Regions from separate parts of the Streptomyces sp. NPDC002564 genome, predicted to be linked through region 3. Evidence: riboswitches for the same ligand, from Rfam matches in the RefSeq annotation. Region 3 holds a riboswitch; each other region holds the start of a gene.
What was found. Region 3 has a riboswitch for cyclic di-AMP ahead of ACFYXE_RS32310 (transglycosylase family protein). Riboswitches for the same ligand answer to the same signal wherever they lie in the genome.

Region 1: another riboswitch for cyclic di-AMP. It lies ahead of ACFYXE_RS25995 (M23 family metallopeptidase); the one in region 3 lies ahead of ACFYXE_RS32310 (transglycosylase family protein).
Region 2: another riboswitch for cyclic di-AMP. It lies ahead of ACFYXE_RS18690 (M23 family metallopeptidase); the one in region 3 lies ahead of ACFYXE_RS32310 (transglycosylase family protein).

The regions. Positions count from the first base shown of each region.
Region 1 is NZ_JBIARE010000007.1:417,183-421,451, reverse strand. It holds gene ACFYXE_RS26005 (M16 family metallopeptidase) at 1-667, shown strand, start outside; gene ACFYXE_RS26000 (M16 family metallopeptidase) at 664-2,049, shown strand; cyclic di-AMP (ydaO/yuaA leader) riboswitch at 2,287-2,449, shown strand; gene ACFYXE_RS25995 (M23 family metallopeptidase) at 2,462-3,265, shown strand; gene ACFYXE_RS25990 (GntR family transcriptional regulator) at 3,462-4,148, shown strand.
Region 2 is NZ_JBIARE010000004.1:736,173-740,441, forward strand. It holds gene ACFYXE_RS18675 (alginate lyase family protein) at 1-712, shown strand, start outside; tRNA gene ACFYXE_RS18680 (tRNA-Met) at 760-833, shown strand; gene ACFYXE_RS18685 (PP2C family protein-serine/threonine phosphatase) at 945-2,129, shown strand; cyclic di-AMP (ydaO/yuaA leader) riboswitch at 2,351-2,498, shown strand; gene ACFYXE_RS18690 (M23 family metallopeptidase) at 2,510-3,589, shown strand; gene ACFYXE_RS18695 (aldo/keto reductase) at 3,708-4,269, shown strand, end outside.
Region 3 is NZ_JBIARE010000012.1:95,629-99,897, reverse strand. It holds gene ACFYXE_RS32320 (cytochrome P450) at 1-71, shown strand, start outside; gene ACFYXE_RS32315 (transglycosylase family protein) at 191-1,288, shown strand; cyclic di-AMP (ydaO/yuaA leader) riboswitch at 1,484-1,687, shown strand; gene ACFYXE_RS32310 (transglycosylase family protein) at 1,692-2,417, shown strand; gene eno (phosphopyruvate hydratase) at 2,750-4,030, shown strand; gene ACFYXE_RS32300 (septum formation initiator family protein) at 4,130-4,269, shown strand, end outside.

The DNA.
Region 1 (4,269 bases), on a different contig from region 3:
CGGGCACGACGGCAAGCAGCCCCCGCGCGACGGCTCCCTGCCCGAGCGCATCGGCGAGGAGCTGCGCGAGGTCGTCGAGGAGGAGGTCCCCGCGCGCGCCCTGATGGCCGCCTACCGCCTCCCTGAGGACGGCACGCGCGCGTGCGACGCGGCCGACCTGGCGCTGACCGTCCTCGGCAGCGGCGAGTCCTCCCGGCTCTACAACCGCCTCGTGCGCCGGGACCGCACCGCGGTCGCCGCCGGATTCGGGCTGCTGCGCCTCGCCGGGGCACCCTCGCTCGGCTGGCTCGACGTCAAGACGTCCGGCGACGTCGAGGTCCCGGTCATCGAGGCCGCGGTCGACGAGGAGCTGGCCCGCTTCGCCGCGGAGGGCCCCACTCCGGAGGAGATGGAGCGCGCCCAGGCACAGCTGGAGCGCGAGTGGCTCGACCGGCTCGGCACGGTCGCGGGCCGCGCCGACGAACTGTGCCGTTACGCCGTCCTGTTCGGCGACCCGCAGCTCGCCCTCACCGCGGTCCAGCGCGTCCTCGACATCACCGCCCAGGAGGTCCAGGAGGTCGCCGGGGCGCGCCTGCGCCCGGACAACCGCGCGGTGCTCGTGTACGAACCCGTGACCGCCGCCGACGAGGACGCGGCGGACGCAGAGGAAGAGGAGGCGGCGAAGTGACCGAGGCCGCGACGATGCAGTTCCACCCCATGCCCGAGGCCGGTACGGCCAAGCCCTGGGCGTTCCCGGCGCCCGGGCGCGGCACCCTGCCCAACGGCCTCACCGTGCTGCGCTGCGACCGCCCCGGCCAGCAGGTCGTCGCCGTCGAGATCCACCTCGAAGCGCCCCTGGACGCCGAGCCGGAGGGCCTCGACGGCGTCGCCACCATCATGGCGCGGGCCTTCAACGAGGGCACGGACAAGCACTCCGCCGAGGAGTTCGCCGCCGAGCTCGACCGCTGCGGCGCCACGCTCGACGCGCACGCCGACCACCCGGGCGTACGGGTCTCCCTGGAGGTCCCGGTCTCCCGGCTCGCCAAGGCGCTCGGCCTGCTCGCCGACGCCCTGCGCGCCCCCGCCTTCGCGGACAGCGAGATCGAGCGGCTCGTGCGCAACCGCCTGGACGAGATCCCGCACGAGGCCGCCAACCCGGCGCGCCGCGCCGCCAAGGAGCTCTCCCGGCAGCTGTTCCCGGCGACCTCGCGCATGTCGCGTCCGCGCCAGGGCACCGAGGAGACGGTCACGGCCATCGACTCGGCGGCCGTGCGCGCCTTCTACGAGAAGTACGTCCGGCCCGCCACGGCCACCCTCGTCGTGGTCGGCGACCTGACCGGCACCGACCTGGACGCCGTCCTCGCGGACACCGTCGGAGCCTGGACCGGCCCCGCGGGCGAGCCGCGCCCGGTGCCCCAGGTGACCGCCGACGACCGCGGCCGCATCGTCATCGTGGACCGCCCGGGAGCGGTCCAGACGCAGCTGCTCATCGGCCGCGTGGGCGCCGACCGGCACGACCGCGTGTGGCCGGCCCAGGTCCTCGGCACGTACTGCCTGGGCGGCACCCTCACGTCCCGTCTGGACCGCGTCCTGCGGGAGGAGAAGGGATACACCTACGGAGTACGGGCGTTCAGCCAGGTGCTGCGCTCGGCGCCGGACGGGACGGGCGCCGCGATGCTCGCCATCAGCGGCTCCGTGGACACCGAGTCCACCGGCCCGGCGCTCGACGACCTGTGGAAGGTGCTGCGCACCCTCGCGGCCGACGGCCTCACCGACGCCGAGCGCGACGTCGCCGTGCAGAACCTGGTGGGCGTGGCCCCCCTCAAGTACGAGATGGCGGCCTCCGTGGCGGCCACCCTCGCCGACCAGGTCGAGCAGAACCTGCCGGACGACTTCCAGGCGCAGCTGTACCGCCAGCTCGCCGCCACCGGCACCGTGGAGGCCACCGCGGCCGTCGTGAACGCCTTCCCGGAGGACCGTCTGGTGACGATCCTGGTCGGCGACGCCGCGCGGATCGAGGAGCCCGTCAGGGCGCTCGGCATCGGCGACGTGAGTGTGGTCACGGGCTGAGCCCCGCACGGCCCGGAGCGCACGAAGGGCTGAGGCACAGTCAGGACATATCAGGACCCCGGTGACCGCTTAGGTGGCCGGGGTCCTCATATGTCCGAATTCGTACGGACGTTGCCTGTTGTGCCTGTTGCGGTGTGGCGTGCGCTACAAAAGTCGCGTTCTGTTTGTCGATTGAAAGACGCCCCGTTTAGCGTCGGTCCGGCTGTTCGTCACGCAGTACGCCGCAGCCGCGGCACCGGACAGTCATCGCCGAGTCCCCGTACGGCGCGAGCCAGGGGAGCCGGGGACCCACATGTCCCCTGGGGTGAATCGGACACCTTGCCGCGAGGCGAGGGATCCGTAGGAGACCTTCCTGCTCCGAACCCGTCAGCTAACCCGGTAGGCGAGAGGGAAGGAAAGGAACACCCGCCACATGGCGTTCACCCGTGCCACCGGGAAGCACCGTCGTCCCAGCCGCATCACGCGTACCACCGCGAATGTCGCGGGCGTCGCAGCGCTCACCACCACCGGTGTCATCGGAGGCCTGGCCGCCCCGGCGCTCGCCGCCGCCGACGACGCGCCCCTCGAGCACACCGGCCTCACCCAGGCGATCTCCGTCGGCGACTCGCTCGCCGAGAGCATCGACGCGCAGGCCGCCGCGCAGCGCCAGGCCGCCGACGACGCCGCCGCGGCCAAGAAGGCCGAAGAGGCCGCCAAGAAGAAGGCGGCCGAGGAGAAGCGCAAGGCCGAGGCCGAGGCCAAGGCGAAGGCCAAGAAGGAGCGCGAGGCCAAGGAGCGCGCCGCCCGCGAGGCCGAGCGCAAGCGCCTCAACAGCTACGTCGCCCCGATCTCCGGCTCGTACGTCTCCACGGGCTACCAGACCGGCGGCGGCATGTGGTCCTCCGGCAGCCACACCGGCATCGACTTCCACGCCGCGTCCGGCACGACGGTCCACGCCGTCGGCTCCGGCACCGTCGTCGAGGCCGGCTGGGGCGGTGCCTACGGCAACAACGTGGTCATCAAGATGAACGACGGCACGTACACCCAGTACGGCCACATGTCGTCCCTGAGCGTCAGCGTCGGCCAGGCGGTCACCCCGGGCCAGCAGATAGGCCTGTCGGGCTCCACCGGCAACTCCAGCGGCCCGCACCTCCACTTCGAGGCCCGCACCGGCGAGCAGTACGGCTCGGACATCGACCCGGTCTCCTACCTGCGCTCGCACGGCGTCGGCGTCTGACCCGACGCGGACCCCGCAGCACCTCACCGAAAGCCCCGGTTCCCGGCGAACCGGGGCTTTCGCCGTGCCGCCGTTCTTGGCCAAAAGATATCCATGGATTCCGGTCCGCCGTCGGAAATTCCCGCGCTCTGCAATAGAGTCGCGGAACGAGTGTCGGTCGACCGCGTTTCGCGGGGATTAAGGCGGAGGTCCGGTCATGCGCATTCCCGCGCACTCGGTATGCACGGCCATCCGGGACGACATTGTCGCGGGCGTCTACGAAAGAGGCGGCCGGCTCACCGAGGAACTCCTCGCGCGGCGCTACGGGGTCTCGCGCGTCCCCGTCCGCGAGGCCCTGCGCACCCTGGAGGCCGAAGGGTTCGTCGTCACCCGCAGACACGCGGGCGCGTGCGTGGCCGAGCCGACCGAGCAGGAGGCCGCCGACCTCCTGGAGGTCAGGACGCTGCTGGAGCCGCTCGCCGCCGCCCGGGCCGCGCAGCGCCGCACGGACGCGCACCTCAAGGTCCTGCGCGGCCTGGTCAGGCTCGGCCAGGAGCGCTCCAGGAACGGCCGTGGGGAGGATCTGCGCCCCCTGGACGGCTGGTTCCACGAGACGCTCACCCAGGCGTCCGGCAGCCCCGGCCTCAGCGCGCTGCTCACCCAGCTCCGGCACAAGGTCGCCTGGATGTACGAGGTGGAGCCCCCGGCGGCGCCGGCCGAGACCTGGTCCGAGCACGCCGCGATCGTCGACGCGGTGACCCGCGGGGACGCGGACCGCGCCAGGACGCTCACCGCCGCGCACGCCGCGCGGACGGCGGCCGCCCACCGGCCGCGGCCCGCGCGCGGGGGCGGCCGTGTGAGGGATCCGCAACATGCCGTCAACACGGTGGGTCTCCGGAATTAACGACGACGCCGTATACAAAGAGAAGCAATTCGCCCCGGGCCTCTTCGGCGTGCTTTATGGGTGCGTTTCTCCGGCGTGCGCCCATTCCCGTCGAATGGCCCGTCGATCGGGCGTGGAATGT
Region 2 (4,269 bases), on a different contig from region 3:
CCGCGCCGCCGAGGCCGTGCGCTACACGTACGACGGCTGGAGCGACGGACAACTGCTGCGCTTCGAACGGATGCTGCGCAACGCCTACCTGCCCCAGGTGAAGGACGGCTCCGTCGAGCGCAACGGCAACTGGGACCTGGTGATGGCCGACGCCACCATGTCCATGGCCGTCTTCCTCGACGACCACCCCACCTTCGAGAAGGCCGTGCAGCACTTCAGGGCGCGGGTGCCCGCCTACTTCTACCTGGAGTCGGACGGCAAGCTCCCGGTCTCCCCGAAGGGCAGCGGCATCGACACCGCGGCCGAGCTGAAGAAGTACTGGTTCGGGCAGGGCACCTACGCCGACGGGCTCTCGCAGGAGACCTGCCGCAACTTCAAGCACGCCAGCTACTCGCTGGCCGCCACCTCGCACATGGCGGAGACCGCCTGGCACCAGGGCGTCGACCTGTACGGCGAGGTCAAGGACCGGCTGCGGGCCGCCTTCGAGTTCCACGCCAAGTACCAGCTGGGCGCCGCGGCACCGGGCTGGCTGTGCGGCGGCAAGGTGCAGCGCGACATGGGGCCCGACACCGAGGTCGGCCTGAACCACCTGCGGGGGCGGCTGAAGCTGGCGATGCCGGAGACCGAGAGGTACACCGAGCAGCGGCGGCCCGAGGGCACGGACGACCTCTTCGTGGCCTGGGAGACCCTCACGCACGCCGACAACGCCTGAAGTGGTTCGACGCACCCCTTCCGATGGCGTAGTGTTGTGTTCACCGACGCGGGGTGGAGCAGCTCGGTAGCTCGCTGGGCTCATAACCCAGAGGTCGCAGGTTCAAATCCTGTCCCCGCTACTGAAGGCCCGAGGCCGGGAAGCATCAGCTTCCCGGCCTCGGGTGTTTTCCCGGCCGTAACCCGGTCGGCCCACACCAGGTCGCAGCCTCCCCCCGCTCCGGGAACCCTGGATGGAGCGCGGTCATGGGCGCGGAGCCGGCGGGAGACAAGCGGTGGGGCAGCGAGGAGGAACCGACGACGCAGGGACCACCCCGCACGAACGGGCCTTCGTGCGTGCCCTGCCGCTCCTGCTGCTCGTCCTCGGCGTCATCTACGACGCGTCGACACCGCCCGACTTCACCGCGGCCCCCCTCTTCGCGGCGGCCCCGCTGATCGCCGCCCCCTTCTACTCGCGGCTGAACACCGTCCTGACCGGCGCCGCGGCCACCGGCGCGGTCCTCTTCCTGCACTACGGCAACTCCGTCAGCAGCCACGTCGAGGCCGTCACCGAGGTCATCACCGTGGTGACCGTCGCCGCCCTCGCGATCGTCATCAACCGCGTCGTGCGGCGCGGCAACGACCGGCTCGCCATCGCCCGCTCCATCTCCGAGGCCACCCAGCGCGCCGTGCTGCCCGAACCGGACCCGCGCATCGGCGGCCTGGACATCGCGGCACGCTACGAGGCGGCGCAGGCCGACGCGTTCATCGGGGGCGACCTGTACGCGGTGCAGGACACCCCGCACGGCGTACGGCTCATCGTCGGCGACGTGCGCGGCAAGGGCATGGGCGCCGTCGCGGCGGTCGCCGTCGTCATCGGCGCCTTCCGGGAGGCCGCCGAGCAGGAAGCCACCCTGGAGGCCGTGGCGCAGCGCCTGGAGCGGGCGCTGGCCCGCGAGGGCACCCGGCGCGACGGCCTCGACGCGTTCGAGGGGTTCACCACCGCCGTGCTCGCCGAGATCCGGCACGGCGAGGGCACGGTGCGGCTGATCAACCGCGGGCACCCGGCGCCCCTGCTGCTGCGCGGCGACGGGCGGCTGTGCGTCCTGTCGGCGACCGAGCCCGCGCTGCCGCTCGGTATGGGCGACCTGGGGGTCTGGCCGGACCGGGCGGACGAGTCGGACTTCCCGCCCGGCGCGCTGCTGCTCTTCTACACGGACGGCCTGTCGGAGGCGCGGGACGAGGCGGGCGCCTTCTACGATCCGGCGGCCCGGCTCGGCGGGCGCATCTTCCCGGGCCGCGGCGGTCCGCACGCGCTGCTCGCCGCGCTCGCGCAGGAGGTGCGGCGGCACACCGGGGGCGGCATGACGGACGACATGGCGCTGCTCGCGGTGCGCAGGCCGGTCGCCGGGGATCCGGACGTCACCGCCGGTGACTGACGTACACCACTCCGCATAACATCTGACGCACTGTCAAGGGAATGTGGAGTTCCGGTGTTTGAGGACGCGGGGTCGACTCGCCCCGGTCCGCACCTCCGTGTCCCGTTGTGTACGCCCGATGAGCGTTAACGATCAACCGGAACGGCTTGGAATACGGAGGCGCTGTCTATTAACGTTCGATAACGCAGCGCGGTCGTCCCAGCCGTCACTAGAGGCGGCTCCGTGCGCACGCGCCTAATCCCGCAAGGGAGCCGGGGAACCACCAACTTGGGGTGAATCGGGCATCTGTGCCTCCGTGCCGGATGTTCGTAGGAGACCTTCCTGCTCCGAACCCGTCAGCTAACCCGGTAGGCGAGAAGGAAGGAAAGGAGTGCGCCCCAGTGGCGTCCAACCGGCCTGCCCCCCAAGCCGTGTACCCATCGAATGACGACGACTTCGGTGCGTACGACGAGGGCTCTTTCGAGGAGTGGAACCCCACCGAGGATTCCGTCCGTCCCGTCCGCGGCAGGCACCGTGTGCACAAGAAGGGCGGGGGCGGGCTCGCCCGCAGCTCCACCGTCCTCGGCGTGGGTGTCATAGCCGCCGTCGGCGCGGGCGGCATCGCCACCGCGCAGGACGGCAAGCCGCCGGTCTCCATCTCGATGCCCGACCTGCCGGGCGTCTCCGCCGTCGCGGACTCGCTGCCGGAGGCCAAGTCCCTGCCGGGCGTGGGCTCGTTGATGTCCGACGACCACGCCTCGGACACCACCGCGGTGACCGCCGCGGCCCCGCTCACCGCCGCCGGTGTCAGCGCCGCCGACGCCGAGCAGGGCACCACCGGCGCGGGCGAGGCCCTGCGCGCCCGCATCATGGAGCAGGCCGAGAACCAGCAGCACCAGGCCGACGCCGCCGTGCGGGCCGCCGCCGAGGACGCCGCCGTCAAGAAGGCCGCCGAGGACGCCGCCGCCCAGCAGAAGGCGGCCGAGAAGGAGGCGGAGGCCAAGGCCGCCGCCAAGAAGAAGAAGGAAGAAGAGGCCAAGAAGGCGAAGGCGGAGGCCGAGCGCCTGGCCAAGCTCGCCAAGAGCTACGTCATCCCCACCTCCTCGTACACCCTCACCTCGCACTTCGGCGACGCCGGCTCCATGTGGTCCTCCGGGCACCACACCGGCCTGGACTTCGCGGCGCCCACCGGCACCCCGCTCAAGGCCGTGCACACCGGCACCGTCAAGGAGGCCGGCTGGGCGGGCGCGTACGGCTACCGCACCGTGCTCGAACTCGAGGACGGCACGGAGATCTGGTACTGCCACCAGTCCTCGCTCAACGTCAGCGCGGGCCAGAAGGTCTCCACGGGCGACGTCATCGGCCGCGTCGGCGCGACCGGCAACGTCACCGGGCCGCACCTGCACATGGAGGTCCACACGCCCGGCGGCGCCGGCATCGACCCCCTGGGCTGGCTGCAGGGCAAGGGCCTCAACCCCTGAGCCGGACGGTCCCGCCGCGGAGCTGAGGCTCCGCGGCCCCGCCGGAACTCCGCCCCGCACCACGGGATTCCGCTCCGCAGCGCGGAATTCCCCTTCCGCCGCGGGTGTTGCGGAACGTATGACTTCTCTTCGCACACTCGGCGCATCCGACCTCGAGGTCTTCCCGCTCTCCCTGGGCGGCAACGTCTTCGGCTGGACCGCCGACCGGGCGGCGTCCTTCGCCGTCCTCGACGCCTACACCGCGGCGGGCGGCAACTTCATCGACACCGCCGACGCCTACTCGGCCTGGGTCGAGGGCAACCGGGGCGGCGAGTCCGAGACCCTGATCGGCCAGTGGCTGGCCGAGCGCGGCAACCGCGCCGACGTCGTCGTCGCCACGAAGGTCGGCTCGCACCCCGAGTACAAGGGCCTGTCCGCCGCCACCGTCAAGGGCGCGGCCGACGCCTCCCTGCGGCGCCTGGGCACCGACTACATCGACCTCTACTACACGCACTTCGACGACCCGTCGGTGCCGGTCGAGGAGATCATCGGCGCGCTCGACGAGCTGGTGCGGGCCGGCAAGGTGCGCGCCATCGCCGCCTCCAACATCAGCCCCGAGCGTCTCCAGGAGTCCCTCGACTTCTCCGACCGCGAGGGCCTCGCGCGCTACGTCGCGCTGCAGCCGCACTACAACCTGGTCT
Region 3 (4,269 bases):
CCGTGGAGTTCACGACCGCACAGAGGACGGTGCCCGGAGAAGCCCACGGTGACGGTCCGTCAGGAATGTGACTTTCACGTGATCTCCGCTGCATCGACTTGTGACAAGCGTTCGAGTGCGGCTACGTTCACGACGACTTGGGCGCCCCCGGCGCCCCGGTAGTCGCAGCAGTCTCCTGAAAGGCAACCGCATGCTCTCCGGCCATGGTCGTCACCGACGCCCCCGCCAAGCCCCGGCCCTCATCGTCGCGGCAGGAGTCACCGGATCCGCCATCGCCATCCCGCTGCTGGGCGCCACCGGCGCCAGCGCCGCGGACACCACCACGTGGGACAAGCTGGCCGAGTGCGAGAGCGGCGGCGCGTGGAGCGCGAACCCCGGCAGCGGGTACTACGGAGGGCTCCAGCTCTCCCAGGAGACGTGGGAGAGATACGGCGGCCTCGCGTACGCGCCGAGCGCCGAGCAGGCCTCCAAGTCCCAGCAGATCGCCGTCGCCGAGAAGATCCTCGACGCCAAGGGTCCGCAGGCCTGGCCGAGCTGCGCCCCGATCGCCGGTCTCACCGACGGCGGCGCCGCGGCCGACGTGGACCCGGGCGGCCCGGTCACCCCGCAGCCCTCGGACCCGTCCGGCGACGCCGAGGGGTCCGACGGCAAGGACGCGAAGGGCTCCGGGGGCACGAAGGGCTCCACGGGCTCCGAGGACGGCAAGGGCGGCAAGGACGGGAAGGACGGCAAGGGGTCCGGCGCGACCGACGAGCCGTCCGGTGACGCCCCGGACTCCGCGGACCCGTCCGGCGACGCGGACGACACGCCCGGCTCCGGCGACGGCGCCGGAGACAAGAATCACGACGAGTCCGGCGAAAAGGGCGGCAAGGGCGACGCCGGGGGCGAGGACGACTCCGACAAGTCCGGCGAGAAGGACTCCACTTCGCCGGACCCCGAGGACTCGGCCGACCCCGCCGGCGGGTCCGACGAGGCCGGCGAGGCCGCGGGAACCGGCGGGAGCGACGCCTCCGACGGCTCCTCCGGCCGCCACCGCGGCGACCGGGCGGACGAGGGCGAGAGCGCGGACGGCCGCTCCGGACGGCACGCCTCGCGCGGCGCGGAGCGCACCGGGAAGGTCGCCGACGGGACGTACACGGTGCGCTCCGGGGACAACCTCTCGGTCATCGCGGACGACCTGGCGGTCGACGGCGGATGGCACCGGCTCTACAGCGCGAACAAGAAGACCGTCGGGGGCGACCCGGACCTCATCCTCCCCGGTCAGAGCCTCGATCTGGGCGAAAAGTAACGGAAGTTGACGAAGAGTCGGCCGGGGACTTCGTGCCGTATGTCCCGTTTGGTGCGAGTGAGAGATGGGTCTCAGAAGCCCTGATCGTCTTTGAAATTCCGGCGAGCGCGTGTCTACGGTCGTGACCGCTCGCCACTGGTGGGCCCCGCCGGTCGGTACGCCGAATCCTGCCAACGGCCGGACGGGAACAGTCGTCGCTCATGAGCGCCGTAGGCAGGAGCGGGGGACCCAAGGTTTGTGCCGGGTCCGTCCGTTGAAGGGCCACCAGCCGCAAGGCGGGGAGGCCGGGAGACGGGCGGGAACGGCTAGGGGTGAAGTCGCACTCAAGGAAGCGCGACCGGGCAACCACATCGGCCCGAACCCGACAGCTCACCTCGCAGGCGTCGGTGTAGGGGATCAACTCATGCTGCTTAACGGCAAGGGCAAGCACCGTCGCGCATCCAAGGCCACCCGTGTCGCCACGCTCGTCGGCGTCACCGGTGCCGCCGTCGCCGCCCCGCTGATGGCGGCGGGCTCGGCCAGCGCGGCCACCGCCTCCGAGTGGGACGCCGTCGCCCAGTGCGAGTCCGGCGGCAACTGGTCGATCAACACGGGCAACGGCTTCCAGGGCGGTCTGCAGTTCACGCCGTCCACCTGGTCCGCCTACGGCGGCACGAAGTACGCGCCGACCGCCGACAAGGCCTCCAAGGCCCAGCAGATCGAGATCGGCGAGAAGGTCCTGGCCGGTCAGGGCAAGGGCGCCTGGCCGAACTGCGGCACCGGCCTCTCCAACGCCTCCGGCGGTGGCGGCGGCTCGCAGGAGCAGGCCCCGCAGCAGGAGCAGACCAAGCCGCAGCCGCAGCAGACGCAGCCGCAGCAGGCTCCGCAGCAGCAGGCTCCGCAGGAGCAGGCCGCGCCGAAGCCGCAGCCCACGCCGCAGACCGACAGCAAGAAGACCGTCGAGACCCCGACCGGCAAGACGGTCAAGAAGGGCGACGGCGAGTACAAGGTCAAGACGGGCGACACCCTGTCCAAGATCGCCGAGGCGAAGCACGTCAAGGGCGGCTGGCACAAGGTCTACAAGCTCAACGGCGACATCATCGACAACGCCGACATGATCTACCCCGGCCAGCAGCTGCACCTCAGCTGAGGCTGACCGGCCCTCCCGGCCGTGCCTCGGCGGACGCACGGCCGCCCCGTCCCCACGGGCTCCCCGCCCCGGTGCGCGTATCCCCCGTACGCACCGGGGCGGGGCCATGTCCGCGTCCGGTGCCGCCCGCGGCCGGGCACCGGCTGTTCGCCCCTAGCGAGCTACCGGCCAGTAGAAACGCGGGCTTCCGTCCTGTTTCCCGGGTATTTGGGCCCGCGCGCGTCCCACGGGACGGGCGGTCGGCTGGCCGAAGCCCCGGAGCCCGTTAGGCTCAGGAGACGCAGGGCCGAAGCGGCTCGCGTAAATGCGTCACATCCCAGAAGGAGATGCTCGTGCCGTCCATCGACGTCGTCGTAGCCCGGGAAATCCTGGACTCCCGAGGCAACCCCACGGTCGAGGTCGAGGTCGGCCTCGACGACGGCAGCACCGGTCGTGCCGCCGTTCCGTCCGGTGCCTCCACCGGTGCCTTCGAGGCCATCGAACTCCGTGACGGTGACCCCAACCGTTACCAGGGCAAGGGTGTCGAGAAGGCCGTCCTCGCCGTCATCGAGCAGATCGGCCCGGAGCTCGTCGGCTACGACGCCACCGAGCAGCGCCTGATCGACCAGGCCATGTTCGACCTGGACGCCACCGACAACAAGGGCTCGCTCGGCGCCAACGCCATCCTCGGCGTCTCCCTCGCCGTCGCGCACGCCGCCTCCGAGGCCAGCGACCTGCCGCTGTTCCGCTACCTCGGCGGCCCGAACGCGCACCTGCTGCCCGTCCCGATGATGAACATCCTGAACGGCGGGTCGCACGCCGACTCGAACGTGGACATCCAGGAGTTCATGATCGCCCCGATCGGCGCGGAGTCCTTCTCCGAGGCCCTGCGCTGGGGCACCGAGGTCTACCACACCCTCAAGAAGGTCCTGAAGGACAAGGGCCTGTCCACCGGCCTGGGCGACGAGGGCGGCTTCGCCCCGAACCTGGACTCCAACCGCGCCGCCCTCGACCTCATCCTCGAGGCCGTCAAGCAGGCCGGTTACGTCCCCGGCGAGCAGATCGCGCTCGCCCTCGACGTCGCCGCGTCCGAGTTCTACAAGGACGGCACGTACGAGTTCGAGGGCAAGTCCCGCTCGGCCGCCGAGATGACCGAGTACTACGAGGAGCTCGTCGCCTCGTACCCGCTCGTCTCCATCGAGGACCCGCTGTTCGAGGACGACTGGGCCGGCTGGAACGTCATCACCGAGAAGCTCGGCGACAAGGTGCAGCTCGTCGGCGACGACCTGTTCGTCACCAACCCCGAGCGCCTGGCCCGCGGCATCGAGGAGAACTCGGCCAACGCCCTGCTCGTCAAGGTCAACCAGATCGGTTCGCTGACCGAGACCCTGGACGCCGTCGAGATGGCCCAGCGCAACGGCTTCAAGTGCATGATGTCGCACCGCTCCGGCGAGACCGAGGACGTCACCATCGCCGACCTGGCCGTCGCCACCAACTGCGGCCAGATCAAGACCGGCGCCCCGGCCCGCTCCGAGCGTGTCGCCAAGTACAACCAGCTCCTGCGCATCGAGGAGATCCTGGACGACGCCGCGGTCTACGCCGGCCGCAGCGCCTTCCCGCGCTTCAAGGGCTGAGCTCTTAGCGCCACGTAGTTACCTACGTCCCCGCACCCGGTCCCGTACCGTGTGCGGGGACGTACGTACGTATACGCGCTGCTCTGGGGAGGCGGAACCATGCCCAAGGCCGGGACCAAGGACCGGTTCTCCACGGCGACCCGCCTGCGGCTGCTCGGTGAGCAGACCGCCGAGCGGGTCTACCGCTCCCAGACCAAGCGCCAGGCGCGCCGCTCCCGGCTCACCGGCCGCGCGGCCCT